3 linked regions of the Stappia indica genome follow. The protein of the gene in region 2 interacts with the protein of the main gene of each other region in a pairwise test. Links are inferred from orthologs where the notes say so. Each region holds a gene or a part of one and is shown on either strand. Other genes may lie near its edges.

Region 1 (4,280 bases), 120 kb from region 2 along the record:
CCGAGAGTTCCCGGAGGAGCAACCACGATGAGCTTGGAGAAGTGGCCCTTGTGCGCCTCCTTGTAGAGCGTGTCGGCGATGCGGCTGGCGAAGCGGTGCTTCTCGATCATGTGCCAGTCGGTGGGCTCCATGGCGCTGCGATGCGGGCCGGGGCCGTCACTGCGCCGTCCGGGCGCGTCCGTTCCCTGATCCGCGGTTGACGGATTGTCCTGCTCCAGGACCCTGAGGACCTCGAGATTGGGGTAATCCGCGTCGCCCTGGTTGCGGAAGAACAGTGCCTTCTCGCCATCTCCGACCAGAACCCAACTGTCGTGCTCGATGCGCAGACCGCTCATCGCAGGCCTCCTTTCGTGACGTGTCGGTCCGTTCATTCGGTGGCCGGCCGTTTGCCGACCCTGAACGGGATCCCCGCCCCAGGAGACACGTAGGTACGCGGACCCGCGGTTTGAATGGGTGCGACGTCAGGGGCGTTCAGAAAGTTCGGCGACAAGGGCGACGCACCCCTCGTCCAGCATGCGAAACACGTGGTCGAACCCTTCCGGCCCGCCGTAATAGGGATCGGGCACGTCGCGGCCGAGAAAGCGCCGGACTTCGGCCCGCGATCCGGCAGGCGCGCGGGCGCGAAGCTCGGCGAGATTGGCCGCATCCATGGCCAGGATGATGTCGAAGGTCTTGAAGTCGGCTGTCGTCACCTGGCGCGCGCGCTGGCCCGTCAGGTCGATGCCGTTGCGGGCGGCGACCGCGATGGAGCGCGGATCCGGCGTCTTGCCTGTGTGCCAGGCAGCCGTGCCGGCACTGTCGACCGAGACGGCGTGCTCGAGACCGGCGGCCCGGATGCGGTGGCGGAGAATACCCTCGGCCAGCGGTGAGCGGCAGATGTTGCCAAGGCAGACGAACAGGATCGCGGTCACTCATCCTCCTTGCCGGTCGGAGGTCTCTCCGGCGGTCGTTTTGATCGGGCGGTTGTCATGCATCGCCAGGCGTGGTCCCTTTGCAGAAGCGCGTGAATGCGTGCCTCGCCACACTTGCAGGAGATTGCCATGACCGAAAAGCTGTCGCCGGAGGCCCGGGCCGATGCTCTTGCCGGGTTGCCGGACTGGCGCGAGGTGGATGGGCGCGATGCGATCACCCGGACCTTTGCGTTCAAGGATTTCAACGAGGCCTTCGGCTTCATGACGCGGGTCGCCTTGGTCGCCGAGAAGCTGAACCACCATCCCGAATGGTCCAATGTGTACCGGACGGTGGAAGTCGTCCTGTCGACCCATGATGCCGGCGGCCTCACCGATCTCGACATCCGGCTTGCACGGAAGATGGATGCGTTTGCGCAGGGGTGACCGGCGCACGCTTCAGGCGCGTTCCAGCAGGAAGACGTGGACCTCGTCGCCGTCTGTCTCGCGCGAGATCAGCTTGTGTCCGGCCTCCTGGCAGAAATGCGGGATGTCGATGACGGACATCGGATCGGTGGACAGCACGCGCACTCGTGCACCTGCCGTCAGCCCGGCGATGGCCTTGCGGGTCTTGAGGACCGGCAGCGGGCATTTCAGCCCCTTGAGATCCAGTTCCAGATCAACCTTGTCCAATGTGCGCTCCCCGCCGATATGAGGGACAGGCCGGCTCGGCGCCGGCGCGACCCCAGCTTTTCGCCCGTCCCAGGCCTGTGGCCGGGTGGGCGGATTTTCAAACAGACAGGAGAATATGCCCGTGACCAGCAGCGGCAAGCCCGAGGCGATCGACATTCTGGATTTCTGGTGGACGGCGGGGCCCGCAAGGTGGTTCGCCCGCGACGATGGCTTCGACGCGAAGATCCGGGAGAATTTTGCTCCGCTTGTCGAGCAGGCCCGGGACGGGGCACTGGACGGCTGGGCCGAGACACCGCATGGCGCGCTCGCCCTGCTTCTTCTGCTCGACCAGTTTCCGCGCAACCTGTTTCGCGGCGATGCGTTGGCCTTTGCTTCGGACGCCAGGGCACGGCGCATTGCGGGAACCGTGCTTGCCCAGGGCTTCGACCGTGCATTCCCGAAGGCGGCGCGCCCCTTCTTCTACCTGCCTTTCGAGCACTCCGAGGATATGGCGGACCAGGAACGCAGCGTCGACCTGTTCCGCCGTCTCGGCGACGAGCAGTCCTATCTCTACGCCCTGATCCATCTGGACGTGATCCGGCGGTTCGGCCGCTTCCCCCATCGCAATGCGGCACTGGGACGTGAGAGCACGCCCGCGGAAGCGGCCTTTCTGGAGGACGGCGGGTTCAGCGCCTGAGCCGCCTGCCTAAAACTTGTGCACATAATTTAGCCACATTCGCTCGTCGGGTGTGGCTATTTTTTGTGCAGACAGGCCAGCCCCGAAAGGCCCTGCCTGCCTCATCGGGGGCAGCATCTCAGGCGATATCCATCCATTTGTATTTGTTCACTTTTCCAGCTCTTTCGAGAGTGGGTTTCGGTGTGTTTTTGCGCCGCAACACGAGTTGGCACGCTCCTTGATACTTGAGAACCGCGTTAATCGGATCGCCCGGTTGTCAGGCCCTGCCGGCAACCTCCGGTCCGCCAAATCCAGCCGAAACGCGCCTGCCGCAACGGGCCGGGGAAGCGAAGCAGGGAAAGGAACGGAAGCGAGCATGAAAATCGTGATGGCCATCATCAAGCCGTTCAAGCTCGACGAGGTGCGCGACGCCCTCACGAGCATCGGCGTTCAGGGACTGACGGTAACCGAGGTCAAGGGCTACGGGCGGCAGAAGGGGCACACCGAAATCTATCGCGGCACCGAGTATGCCGTGAGCTTCCTGCCCAAGTTGAAGATCGAGGTCGCGGTCACCTCGGAGCTTGCCGACAAGGTGGTGGAGGCGATCGCCAGCGCCGCCAAGACCGGCCAGATCGGCGACGGCAAGATCTTCGTCTACGCGCTCGACCAGGTTCAGCGCATCCGCACCGGCGAAACCGACGCCACCGCGCTTTGATCCATTCGAGCAGGGGAATTCCAATGAAAGCAACTCTCAAACTTGCCGGAACGGCCTCGCTTGCGCTTCTCGCGGCGGCTGGTGCGGCTCTCGCGCAGGATACGGCGGCGGCTCCCGAGGCGCCCCAGTATGCGCTGGCCTCGGAGACGGCCTACATCTTCAACACGCTGCTGTTCCTTCTCGGCGGCTTCCTGGTCATGTGGATGGCGGCCGGTTTCGCCATGCTCGAGGCCGGCATGGTGCGGGCCAAGAACGTCTCCATGCAGTGCCTGAAGAACATCACGCTGTACTCGATCGCCGGTCTGATGTTCTGGATCACCGGCTATAACCTCATGTATACCGGCGTCGACGGCGGCTACATCGGCTCCTTCGGTCCGTATGCCTTCGATGCGGTCGGCGGCAACGCCCTCGACACGGGCTATTCGACCGCTTCCGACTGGTTCTTCCAGATGGTGTTCTGCGCCACCACGGCCTCGATCGTCTCCGGCACGCTGGCCGAGCGCATCAAGCTGTGGCCCTTCCTTGCCTTCACCGTCGTCCTGACCGGCTTCATCTATCCGGTCGCCGGCTCGTGGGAGTGGGGTGCGGGCTGGCTCGACGGCATGGGCTTCTCGGACTTCGCCGGTTCCACGCTCGTCCACTCGGTCGGCGGCTGGGCGGCGCTCGCCGGTGCCCTCGTGCTCGGTGCGCGTACCGGCAAGTACACGGCCAATGGCGTGCACCCGATGCCCGGCTCGTCCATGCCGCTGGCAACCCTCGGCACGTTCATCCTGTGGCTCGGCTGGTTCGGCTTCAACGGCGCCTCGCAGCTTGCCATGGGCACGATCGGCGATGTGACGGACATCTCGCGCATCTTCGCCAACACCAACATGGCGGCTGCCGCCGGCGTGGTCGTGGCCGTGATCCTGACGCAGGTTCTGTACAAGAAGGTCGACGTGACGATGGCCCTGAACGGCGCCCTTGCCGGTCTGGTCTCGATCACCGCGGAGCCGCTTGCTCCGTCCGTCTGGCAGGCCGTGTTCATCGGCGCCGTCGGCGGCGTGATCGTCGTCTTCACCGTGCCGCTGCTCGACAAGCTGAAGATCGACGACGTCGTTGGTGCCATCCCGGTCCACCTTGTGGCCGGCATCTGGGGCACGCTGATCGTGCCGCTGTCCAACAGCGATGCGTCCTACTCGGTCCAGATCATCGGCATCGTCGCCTATGGCGTCTTCACCTTCGTGATCAGCCTGGTCGTCTGGATGATCCTGAAGTCGACGATCGGCATCCGCGCGTCGGCCGAGGAAGAGGCCCTTGGTCTCGACAAGGCCGAGGTCGGCATTGAGGCCTA
Region 2 (6,166 bases):
GTCACCATGCAGGTGCTGCGCAAGTGGCTGGCGGAAAACCCGCATGAGATCGACGGCGTCCTGCGCCGCAACCGGTCCTACATCTTCTTTCGCGAGGTGACCGAGGCAGGCGAGCACGAAGGTCCGGTCGGGGCCGCCGGACTGCCGCTGCTGCCCGGCCGCAGCCTTGCGGTCGATGCCGCGCACCACGCCTATGGCGCGCTGGTTTTCGTCTCCGCCGATCTCCCCTTGGGGCCGGACGGCGAGCAGGAGAAGTTTCATCGCCTGATGATCGCCGAGGACACGGGGTCGGCCATTATCGGCCCGGCGCGCGGCGACATCTTCTTCGGCTCGGGCGAGGAAGCTGGCGAAAAGGCCGGCCGCATTCAGCACCGGGCGGACATGGTGCTGCTGGTGCCGCGCAGGCCGGAGGCCAGGCCGTGAGCCGGCGTCGTGGCCGCCAGCCCTCGCCCGAGGAGCGCCGCCTGTGGGAGCAGGTGACGGCGGATGTGGATCCGCTGGCTCCGCGCGGGCGTGCCCGTGCCGAGGCGCCGACGCCGGAACCGGAAGAGGCGCCGGCCCCGGTGCCCGCCGCTGCCCGGCCGGCCGGTCCTGCGGCCTCCGGCGCGTCTGCGCTGCGTTCGCCCGCCCAGCCGTCTCCCCCGCCCCTGTCGCCGCTCGAGCCGCGCCAGCGCCGCCGCGTCGCGCGCGGCACCCGCGCCATCGACATGCGCATCGACCTGCATGGGTTGACCCAGGCGGAGGCGCATGTGCGGTTGCGCGGGTTCCTGTCCCATGCCCAGTCGAGCGGTGCCGGCCTGGTGCTGGTGATCACCGGCAAGGGCGCAACCGGCGGCAGCCCGGTGGCCGGCGAGCGCGGCATCCTGCGCCGCGTCGTGCCGCAATGGCTGTCCTTCCCCGAGTTTCGCCCGTTGGTGGTGGGCTTCGAGGAGGCCCACGCCGCACATGGCGGCGGCGGCGCGCTCTATGTCAGGATCCGCAAGAGCGGAAAGTGGGGGGGACGATGACGCCGTTCGGCGCCAAGCTGCGCGAGCTGCGCAAGAAGCGCGGCATCACCCTGTCGGAAATGGCCGGGGCGCTCGGCGTTTCCGCAGCCTATCTGTCGGCGCTGGAGCACGGCAAGCGCGGCCGCCCCACCTGGTACACGGTGCAGCGGATCATCGCCTTCTTCAACGTCATCTGGGACGAGGCGGAGGAGTTGCAGCGCCTCGCCGAAATCTCGGACCCGAAGGTCTCCATCGACACGGCCGGCCTCCAGCCGGAGGCGACGGAACTGGCCAATCTGCTGGCGGCGAAGATTTCCGGCCTGTCGCGCGACAGTCTGGCCCATCTGTTGCATCAGTTGCGCGTCGCGGCGGCGCGGGACCGGATCTAGGGTCCCGGCCTCAAGGGGTACGGCACGGACTTTCGTTCTCTTGCTGCGCCTCTTGAGCGGCGCGGGCGGCAAGCGTAGGGTCCCGCAATTGCTGCCGCCGGCAAAGCCTTGAGCAGGCATGGTGCCTGCGCGACGCTGCGGCAAGAAGGACTGCGCTGCAAGTGATGACGTCGAAGACCCCCGCCCGTAGCGCCGATCCCTTCGCCGGGCTGATCGATGCCGACGCCCTGCGTCACCGGCTGACGGCGCTGACCGCGGCGACCGACGGCGACGGCTCGGATCTTGCCGTGCGCGGCCACGTTCTCAACGAGCTGAAGACGGCGATGCGCGATGCGCGCACCCGCGTCGAGGAGCTGCTCTTTGCCGATGGCGGCGGCACGCTCTGTGCCCAGCGGCTGAGCCATGTCCAGGACGAGATCCTGCGGGTGATCTTCGATTTCGCCATCCATCACGTCTACCGGGTCAAGAACCCGTCTGCGGCCGAGCGCATGTCCATCGTCGCGGTCGGCGGCTATGGCCGCGGCACGCTGGCGCCGGGCTCGGATGTCGACCTGCTGTTCCTGCTGCCCTACAAGCAGACGCCCTGGGGCGAGCAGATCGTCGAATACATCCTCTACATGCTGTGGGATCTCGGCCTGAAGGTCGGCCACGCGACCCGCAGCATCGACGAATGCCTGCGCCTTGCCCGCACCGACATGACGATCCGCACCGCGCTGCTGGAGGCGCGCCACGTGTGGGGCGAGGAGCCGCTGACCGACGAGTTGATCGAGCGGTTCGACAAGAATGTCGTCGCCGGCACCGGCCCGGAATTCATCGCCGCCAAGCTGGCCGAGCGCGACGCCCGCCACACCCGTCAGGGCACCTCGCGCTATCTGGTCGAGCCGAACGTGAAGGAAGGCAAGGGCGGTCTGCGCGATCTCAACACGCTGTTCTGGATCTCCAAATACTTCTACCGCGTGCGCTCCGGCTCGGGACTGGTGAAGGCCGGCGTCTTCACCCGCTCCGACTTCCAGCGCTTCAAGAAGGGCGAGGATTTCCTCTGGGCGGTGCGCTGCCACCTGCATTTCCTCACCGGCCGGGCCGAGGAGCGCCTGTCCTTCGACGTCCAGCGCGAGATCGCCGTCCGCCTCGGCTACACCCAGCATCCGGGCATGAAGGACGTCGAGCGCTTCATGAAGCACTACTTCCTGGTCGCCAAGGATGTCGGCGACCTGACCCGGATCTTCTGCGCCGCACTGGAGGAGCAGCACGCCAAGGCGCCGCAGCCGCTGTCGAAGCTGATCGACCGCATCGCCTCGCGCGCCCGCCGCCAGGTCCAGACCGGCTCGCCGGATTTCGCGATCGACAAGGGGCGCCTCAACGTGGTCTCGGACACGGTGTTCGAGAAGGACCCGGTCAACCTGATTCGTCTCTTCGCCATTGCCGACCGTCACGCGGTCATGCTGCATCCGGAAATGCTGAAACTGGTGCGCCGGTCGCTGAAGCTGATCACCGCACAGGTGCGCGAGGACCCGGAGGCGAACCGCCTGTTCCTGCAGGTGCTGACCTCGCGCAACGATCCCGAGACCGTGTTGCGCAAGATGAACGAGACCGGCGTGCTCGGCCGCTTCGTGCCCGACTTCGGCAAGGTCGTGGCGATGATGCAGTTCTCCATGTACCACCACTACACGGTGGACGAGCATCTGATCCGCTCCATCGGCGTGCTGGGCGAAATCGAGCGCGGCGAGGCCGGCGAGGACCATCCGCTCTCCACCGACATCATCAAGACGATCCAGAACCGCAAGGTGCTGTTCGTCGCCATGTTCCTTCACGACATCGCCAAGGGCCGGCCGGAGGACCATTCCATTGCGGGTGCGCGCATCGCCCGCCGCCTGTGCCCGCGCCTCGGCCTGACGCCGCCGGAGACGGAAACCGTCGCCTGGCTGGTCGAGCATCACCTGGACATGAGCACGATCGCCCAGTCGCGGGACCTTGCCGACCGGAAGACCATCGAGGATTTCGCCCGCGAGGTGCAGAGCGTCGAGCGGCTGAAGCTGCTGCTGATCCTCACCGTTGCCGACATCCGTGCCGTCGGGCCGAATGTCTTCAACGGCTGGAAGGGCCAGCTGCTGCGCACGCTCTACTACGAATGCGAGCCGGTGCTGACCGGCGGTCACAGCCTGTTGCCGCACGACATGCGGGTCGAGGCGGCCAAGCGCGAACTGGCCGAGATGCTGAGCGCCTGGAACAGGGACGAGCTTGCCGCCTATCTGGAGCGCCACTATCCGGCCTACTGGCTGCGCGTGCCGCTTGAGCGCAAGATCGCCGACGCCGAGATGATCCGTGCCGCCGACCGGGCCAGAACCGGCTTTTCCTCGCGTGTCGTCACCCATGCCTTCGAGGGGGTGACCGAGATCACCGTGCTGGCGGCCGACCATCCGCGGCTGCTGTCGACCATTGCCGGGGCCTGTTTCGTCGCCGGGGCCAACATCGTCGATGCGCAGATCGACACGACGACGGACGGTTTCGCGCTCGATACGATCTACATTTCCCGCGAGCTGCCGGGCGACGACGACGAGATCCGCCGCGGCGAGCGCGTCTGCCGGCTGATCGAGAAGGCGCTGCGCGGCGAGGAGCGGCTGCCGGACAGCGTCGCCCGCAAGGCGGCCTCGCGCAGCCGCGTGAAGGCCTTCCGCGTTGAGACGGAGGTGCTGGTCAACAATTCCTGGTCGAACCGCTACACGGTGCTGGAAATCTCCTGCCTCGACCGGCCCGGTCTGCTCTACGATCTCACGCGCGCGATCTCCGGCCTCAATCTCAACATCAATTCCGCTCATATCGCGACTTTCGGCGAGCGGGCCGTCGATGTTTTCTATGTCACCGACCTCACCGGCCAGAAGATCGGCAATATCGGCCGGCAGAATGCGATCCGCGAACGCCTGCGCGAAGCGGTCGAGGGGGAGGCGGCGGAAGAGCCGGCCCGCCGCCGGCCGCGCCGCGCCGGGGTGGCCTGACGAAACGCCTGCCCACCTGTGATCGTCGATGCGATTTCCTGCCACTCCTGAACGGAACCTCCGCCCATGGCCGGCTCTATGAGTCTCTTGCGCAACTTCGCCACCGTCGGCGGCGCCACCATGGCGAGCCGCGTCCTCGGCTTCGTGCGCGACGTGATGATCGCCGCCTTTGCCGGGGCAGGTCCGGTGGCGGACGCCTTCTTCGTCGCCTTCCGCCTGCCCAACCTGTTCCGCCGGCTGTTCGCGGAAGGCGCGTTCAACTCCGCTTTCGTGCCGCTGTTCGCAAGGGCGCTGGAAGAGGAGGGCGATGCGGGCGCGCGCCGCTTTGCCGGCGAGATCATGGCGGCGCTGCTGTGGACGCTGCTGGCGCTCACCGCCATTGCCTTCGTCGCCATGCAGGGCCTCGTCTTCCTGCTTGCCCCGGGCTTTACCGAGGATCCGTCGAAGTTCGACCTGGCGGTGCTGCTGTCGCGCATCACCTTCCCGTATCTGCTGTGCATGTCGCTGGTCGCCTTCCTGTCCGGCATCCTCAACACCTATCGGCGTTTCGCGGCCGCCGCCTTCGCGCCCGTCGTCCTCAACCTGGTGATGATCTCGGTGCTTGCCGGCATCTGGTATGCGGGGCTGGAGCCGGGCACGACCCTCGGCGTTGTGCTGGCCAGCGGTGTTGCGGTGGCCGGTTTCGCCCAGCTGGCGCTGCTGGTCGTCGCCGTGCGCCACATGGGCTTTTCGGTGCCGTTCCGCCGCCCGCGACTGACCGCCGGCGTCCGGCGGCTGTGCAAGCTCGGCGTTCCGGGCGTGCTCGCCGGGGGCATCACCCAGATCAACATCGTCGTCGGCACGGTGATCGCCTCGGCCCAGGCCGGTGCGGTTTCCTATCTCTACTATGCCGACCGCATCTACCAGCTGCCGCTTGGCGTCGTCGGCATCGCCATCGGCGTGGTGCTCCTGCCGGACCTGTCGCGCTCGCTGCGCGCCGGCGAAGACGGGCAGGCCAACGGCACGCTGAACCGGGCGATGGAATTCGCCCTCGCCCTGACCCTGCCGGCGACCATCGCGCTGATCGCGGTGCCCGAGCCCATCGTCTCGGTGCTCTACCAGCGCGGCGAATTCGGCGCGGAGGCGGCGAGCGCCACGACCACGGCCCTGATCGCCTTCGCCCTCGGCCTGCCGGCCTTCGTGCTCAACAAGGTGTTCTCGCCCGGCTTCTTCGCCCGCGAGGACACGGTGACGCCGATGTGGTTCGCGGGCATCGGCATGGCGGTCAACGTGATCGGCGCGCTGGCCCTGGCGCCGGTGCTCGGCCATGTCGGCATCGCGCTCGCCACATCGCTGGCCGGCTGGGTGAATGCCGGCCTGCTCGGCGCAGCCCTGTGGCGGCGCGGTCATTTCCGCGTGGACCACGGCGCGCGGCGCCGGCTGCCGCTGCTGGCGCTCGCCAGCCTTGCCATGGGCGCCGGCCTGCTGCTCGGCGACTGGGTGCTGGCGCCGTTGCTCGGCGCGCCCTCGGTGCTGGTGCGCTTTGCTGCCCTCGGCGTGCTGGTGCTGGCCGGCATGGTCCTGTTCGCCGGCTTCGTCCAGCTGACCGGTGCGGTCGACCTGAAGGGCTATGTCGCCCGTGCAAGGGCGGCGAGGGCCCGTCGCCGGACCGCCCCGCCGCCGCAGGCGCCGGAAGATCCGCTCGGATAGGCTGCAGGGGCGTCGGCACGGCAAGCGGAAGCAGAGCGCGCCTGCCGCGTGAAAAAGCTGCGCCGGCTCAATTTTTGACCAAACGATCAAACTTTGTCCATTTGTTCAA
Region 3 (4,253 bases), 2.2 Mb from region 2 along the record:
ATCGCCCAAGGCCTGAGGTGGTGCGGGCGGAGGGACTTGAACCCCCACGGCTTGCGCCACCAGAACCTAAATCTGGCGTGTCTACCAGTTCCACCACGCCCGCGACGTGCCTTAAAGCGCCCGAAGTCAAGGCGCGGCCTCTATAGCACCCCGCCCGGCAGGGTCAAAGAAAAAACGGGCCTCCTGCTCAGGCTGTACAGCGCAATCTGGGATGCGCGCCCAGCCCCGCTCACGCCGTCCCGGAAAAGAACTCCGCCAGCGCCTGGCGCAGAGCCGGCTCAAGATCCTCCGCCGTCAGCGCCGGCCCTGCCAGCACGCCCGCGCGCCCGTGCAGCCACACGCCCGCACAGGCCGCATGGAAGCCGTCCAGCCCCTGCGCCAGCAGGCCGGCGACGATGCCCGACAGCACGTCGCCGGAGCCGGCCGTGGCAAGCCAGGCCGGCGCATTGTCGTTGATCGCCGCGCGCCCGTCCGGCGCTGCGACGACCGTATCCGCCCCCTTCAGAACCACGACAGCCCCGCTGGCCCTTGCTCCGGCTCGCGCCCGGGCAAGCCGCGAGCCCTCGCCGGCACTCTCCCCAAAGAGACGCGCGAACTCCCCGTCATGCGGCGTCAGCACGACATCGCCGGCCCTTGCTCCCGAACGACCCGAGATGGCACCGGCCAGTTCATCGGCCTGTCCGGAAAAGGATGTGATCACGTCGGCATCGAGCAGCACCGCCCGCTCGCCGGAAAGACAGGTCAGCGCAAGCGCCCGCGTCTCGTCCCCGACACCGGCACCCGGCCCCAGCGCAATCGCATTGAGGCGTCGGTCGGCCAACATCTCGGCAAGCCCCTCGCTCCCGCGGAAGGAGCGCACCATCACCGCCGTCAGATGGCTGGCATTGACCAGTGCGGCGGAAGGCGGCGTCGCCACGGTCACGAGCCCGGCTCCGGCCCTGAGCGCAGCACCGGCGGCCAGCCGCGCCGCGCCGGTGGACAGGGCCGGTCCCGACACCACCACCGCATGCCCACGCGCATATTTGTGCCCGTCGAGCCGCGGCGGGTGCAGCCCCGCCCCCCACAGCGCCGGATCGTTGCGCCAGGTCTTCCCCTGCTCGCCGCCGTGCACCTCGCCCAGGACAGAAGCCGGAATACCGATATCGGCGAGCTCCACCCGGCCGGCAAGCAGACGCCCCGGCAACAGCAGGTGGCCCGGTTTCAGGCGGAAGAATGTCACCGTCCGGCTGGCGCGGATTGCCGGCCCCATCGCCTCGCCGCTCGCCCCGTTCACGCCGGAGGGCAGGTCGACGGCCAGCACCGGCAGGCCAGATGCGTTCACCCGCTCGATGGCCTCGCCCGCAATACCCTCGATGGGGCGCGCGAGCCCTGCCCCGAACAGCGCGTCGATCACCACCGACGCCTGACCCGGCACACGGCCCAGTGTGTCCCGCGAAAGGATGCCGGCAGTCAGGCCAGCCGCCTGCATCTCGGAAAAGGCGAGCGCCGCATCACCCGACAACCGGTCGGGATCGCCGAGCAGCAGCAGCTCGACGCGGTAGCCGCGCTGGCGCAGCACCCTCGCGGCAACGAATCCGTCGCCGCCGTTGTTGCCGGGACCGGCCAGCACCAGGACCTGGCCGGAGTGGCCAGCCATGCGGCTGCAGGCATCGGCGACCGCCACCCCTGCGCGCCGCATCAGGTCGATTCCGGGCACCCCGCCGGCGATGGCGAGCGCATCCGCCCGCCCCATCTCGGTCGGCGTCAGGAGTTCGATCAAGCACCACCTCCGGCGATCACAACCGCCTGCGGCTCGGACAGCTCGATCAGGTTGCCGTCGGGATCGCGTATATAAACGGAGCGCAGCGGCGACTGGGCACCGGTGCGCGAAACGGGCCCCTCTTCGATCGTCACGCCCGTCTCCCTGAGCCGCGCAATCGCGGCCTCGAGCGAGGACACGAGAAAGCAGAGGTCGCCCGACCCGGCCGTCGGCTTGCGCGCGGCCGGAGAAAACTCGGCTCCCGCCTTGTGCAGGTTGATCTTCTGCGCGCCGAAATGCAGCGCCCGCCGGCCGCCGCCGAACACCACCTCCTCCATGCCCAGCACGCCGCAATAGAAGCCGACGGTCTCGTCGATATCCGCAACCGTCAGGACCAGGTGGTCGAGCGCCTCGATCCGCATCCGTATCTCCCTGTCGTTCCCAGTCTCGAAATGCGCGGCACGCTCCCGCACGGAACCGCCCGCCCGGGATCGAGTTTCGCCGATTGCCGCAGGCACGCAAGCCGGTTTCGGACGCTCAGGTGCCCGGGACTGCCTGCAGATTGGGCGAAAACGTCAGGATCTAGGCACCGTCGGGCGACCCCCTCACCCCATCAAGGTGGATTTCGCGCCCCCAGATTCGCCTATTTATTGTTCAAGCCGCACAGTATTTAATCACCTCTTCGACGCCGGACCCCGGACAGCCCGGAAAACCCTGCTGGAATTGCCCGATTTGCAGGCTCTTTTTTCGGCAAGCAAACTTGGCATGGGGCATGCTAGTCAGGGGATGGCACAGGCCCGGAACGGCCGGCATTTCGAAACCGAATGACGCGAAGTGGCGGAGGCGATGAAAAAAATCGAGGCAATTATCAAGCCGTTCAAGCTCGATGAGGTCAAGGAGGCTCTCCAGGAGGTTGGCCTTCAGGGCATCACCGTGACCGAGGCCAAGGGCTTCGGCCGCCAGAAGGGCCATACCGAGCTCTATCGCGGCGCCGAATACGTGGTCGACTTCCTTCCCAAGGTGAAGGTCGAGATCGTGCTGACCGACGACCTCGTCGACAAGGCGGTCGAGGCGATCCGCAATGCCGCCCAGACCGGGCGCATCGGCGACGGCAAGATCTTCGTCTCCACCATCGAGGAGGCCGTTCGCATCCGGACCGGCGAGACCGGCACCGACGCGATCTGAGGCTCTGGCCGGATTTCCGGCCGAAATTTCCGGGCAGCCCGGCAGGTCCCGAAGCGGACTGTCCAGGGAGGCCCATGAGCAAGAACCCTAACGGGACCTACCCCAAGGAAAACAGGGAAAATCTTAAATGACGAGCGCCAGCGACATTCTCAAGCAGATCAAGGACAAGGACATCAAGTTCGTCGACCTGCGGTTCTCCGATCCGCGCGGCAAGCTGCAGCACGTGACCATGGACGCAGGTCTGGTCGATGAGGACATGTTCGCTGAAGGCGTCGCCTTCGACGGCTCCTCCATCGCCGGCTGGAAGGCGATCAACGAGTCCGACATGACGCTCGTGCTCGACCCGGACACCGTCCATGTCGATCCGTTCTTCGCCCAGTCGACCATCTCGATCATCTGCGACATCATCGACCCGGTCTCCGGCGAGGCTTACAACCGCGACCCGCGCACGACGGCCAAGAAGGCCGAAGCCTATGTCAGCTCGCTCGGCATCGGCGACACCGTGTATGTCGGCCCGGAAGCCGAGTTCTTCATCTTCGACGACGTGCGTTTCTCGGCCGACCCGTACAACACGGGCTTCAGGATCGACAGCATGGAGCTGCCGTCGAACATGGGCTCCGAGTACGAGACGGGCAACCTCGGCCACCGTCCGCGCACCAAGGGCGGCTACTTCCCGGTTCCCCCGATCGACAGCTGCCAGGACATCCGTTCCGAGATGCTGACGGTCCTGACCGAGATGGGCGTCACCGTCGAGAAGCACCACCACGAGGTGGCGGCTGCCCAGCATGAGCTCGGCATCAAGTTCGACACGCTGACCCGCAATGCCGACAAGATGCAGATCTACAAGTACGTCGTGCACCAGGTCGCCCACGCCTACGGCAAGACCGCGACCTTCATGCCGAAGCCGGTCTTCGGCGACAACGGCACCGGCATGCACGTGCACCAGTCGATCTGGAAGGACGGCAAGCCCGTCTTCGCCGGCAACCAGTATGCGGACCTGTCGGAGAGCTGCCTGTACTACATCGGCGGCATCCTGAAGCACGCCAAGGCCCTGAACGCCTTCACCAACCCGTCGACCAACTCCTACAAGCGTCTGGTCCCGGGCTACGAGGCTCCGGTGCTGCTGGCCTACTCGTCGCGCAACCGCTCGGCCTCCTGCCGCATTCCCTTCACCTCTTCCCCGAAGGCGAAGCGCGTCGAGGTCCGCTTCCCGGATCCGGCAGCCAACCCGTATCTCGCTTTCGCGTCGATGCTGATGGCCGGCCTGGACGGCATCAAGAACAAGATCCACCCGGGCGACGCGATGGACAAGAACCTCTACGACCTGCCG

What was found.
Region 1: the proteins of GH266_RS13530 (region 2) and GH266_RS12950 interact in binary tests that used the Escherichia coli proteins (3 or more experiments, as listed by UniProt). The link is inferred for Stappia indica from one-to-one orthologs.
Region 3: the proteins of GH266_RS13530 (region 2) and GH266_RS02935 interact in binary tests that used the Escherichia coli proteins (3 or more experiments, as listed by UniProt). The link is inferred for Stappia indica from one-to-one orthologs.

What each region holds. Positions count from the first base shown.
Region 1 is NZ_CP046908.1:2,747,732-2,752,011, reverse strand. The notes cover bases 1,387-4,280. They hold GH266_RS12950 (P-II family nitrogen regulator), read left to right. Parts: upstream 1,387-2,611; coding sequence 2,612-2,950; downstream 2,951-4,280. Other genes in these bases: GH266_RS12945 (ammonium transporter), read left to right, coding at 2,974-4,280; GH266_RS12955 (DUF924 family protein), read left to right, coding at 1,696-2,256; GH266_RS23505 (sulfurtransferase TusA family protein), read right to left, coding at 1,387-1,580. Also shown: GH266_RS12975 (baeRF12 domain-containing protein), read right to left, coding at 1-335; GH266_RS12970 (low molecular weight protein-tyrosine-phosphatase), read right to left, coding at 462-911; GH266_RS12965 (4a-hydroxytetrahydrobiopterin dehydratase), read left to right, coding at 1,041-1,334; more of GH266_RS23505, read right to left, coding at 1,347-1,386. UniProt on the Escherichia coli protein: Involved in the regulation of nitrogen metabolism. Regulates the activity of its targets by protein-protein interaction in response to the nitrogen status of the cell.
Region 2 is NZ_CP046908.1:2,869,777-2,875,942, forward strand. What follows is about bases 1,175-4,568. They hold GH266_RS13530 ([protein-PII] uridylyltransferase), read left to right. Parts: upstream 1,175-1,539; coding sequence 1,540-4,368; downstream 4,369-4,568. Other genes in these bases: GH266_RS13525 (helix-turn-helix domain-containing protein), read left to right, coding at 1,175-1,375; murJ (murein biosynthesis integral membrane protein MurJ), read left to right, coding at 4,447-4,568. Outside these bases: mltA (murein transglycosylase A), read left to right, coding at 1-423; GH266_RS13520 (Smr/MutS family protein), read left to right, coding at 420-1,007; more of GH266_RS13525, read left to right, coding at 1,004-1,174; more of murJ, read left to right, coding at 4,569-6,057.
Region 3 is NZ_CP046908.1:635,260-639,512, forward strand. What follows is about bases 1,387-4,253. They hold GH266_RS02935 (P-II family nitrogen regulator), read left to right. Parts: upstream 1,387-2,584; coding sequence 2,585-2,923; downstream 2,924-4,253. Other genes in these bases: GH266_RS02925 (NAD(P)H-hydrate dehydratase), read right to left, coding at 1,387-1,756; GH266_RS02930 (VOC family protein), read right to left, coding at 1,756-2,160; glnA (type I glutamate--ammonia ligase), read left to right, coding at 3,051-4,253. Outside these bases: more of GH266_RS02925, read right to left, coding at 230-1,386. UniProt on the Escherichia coli protein: P-II indirectly controls the transcription of the glutamine synthetase gene (glnA). P-II prevents NR-II-catalyzed conversion of NR-I to NR-I-phosphate, the transcriptional activator of GlnA. When P-II is uridylylated to P-II-UMP, these events are reversed.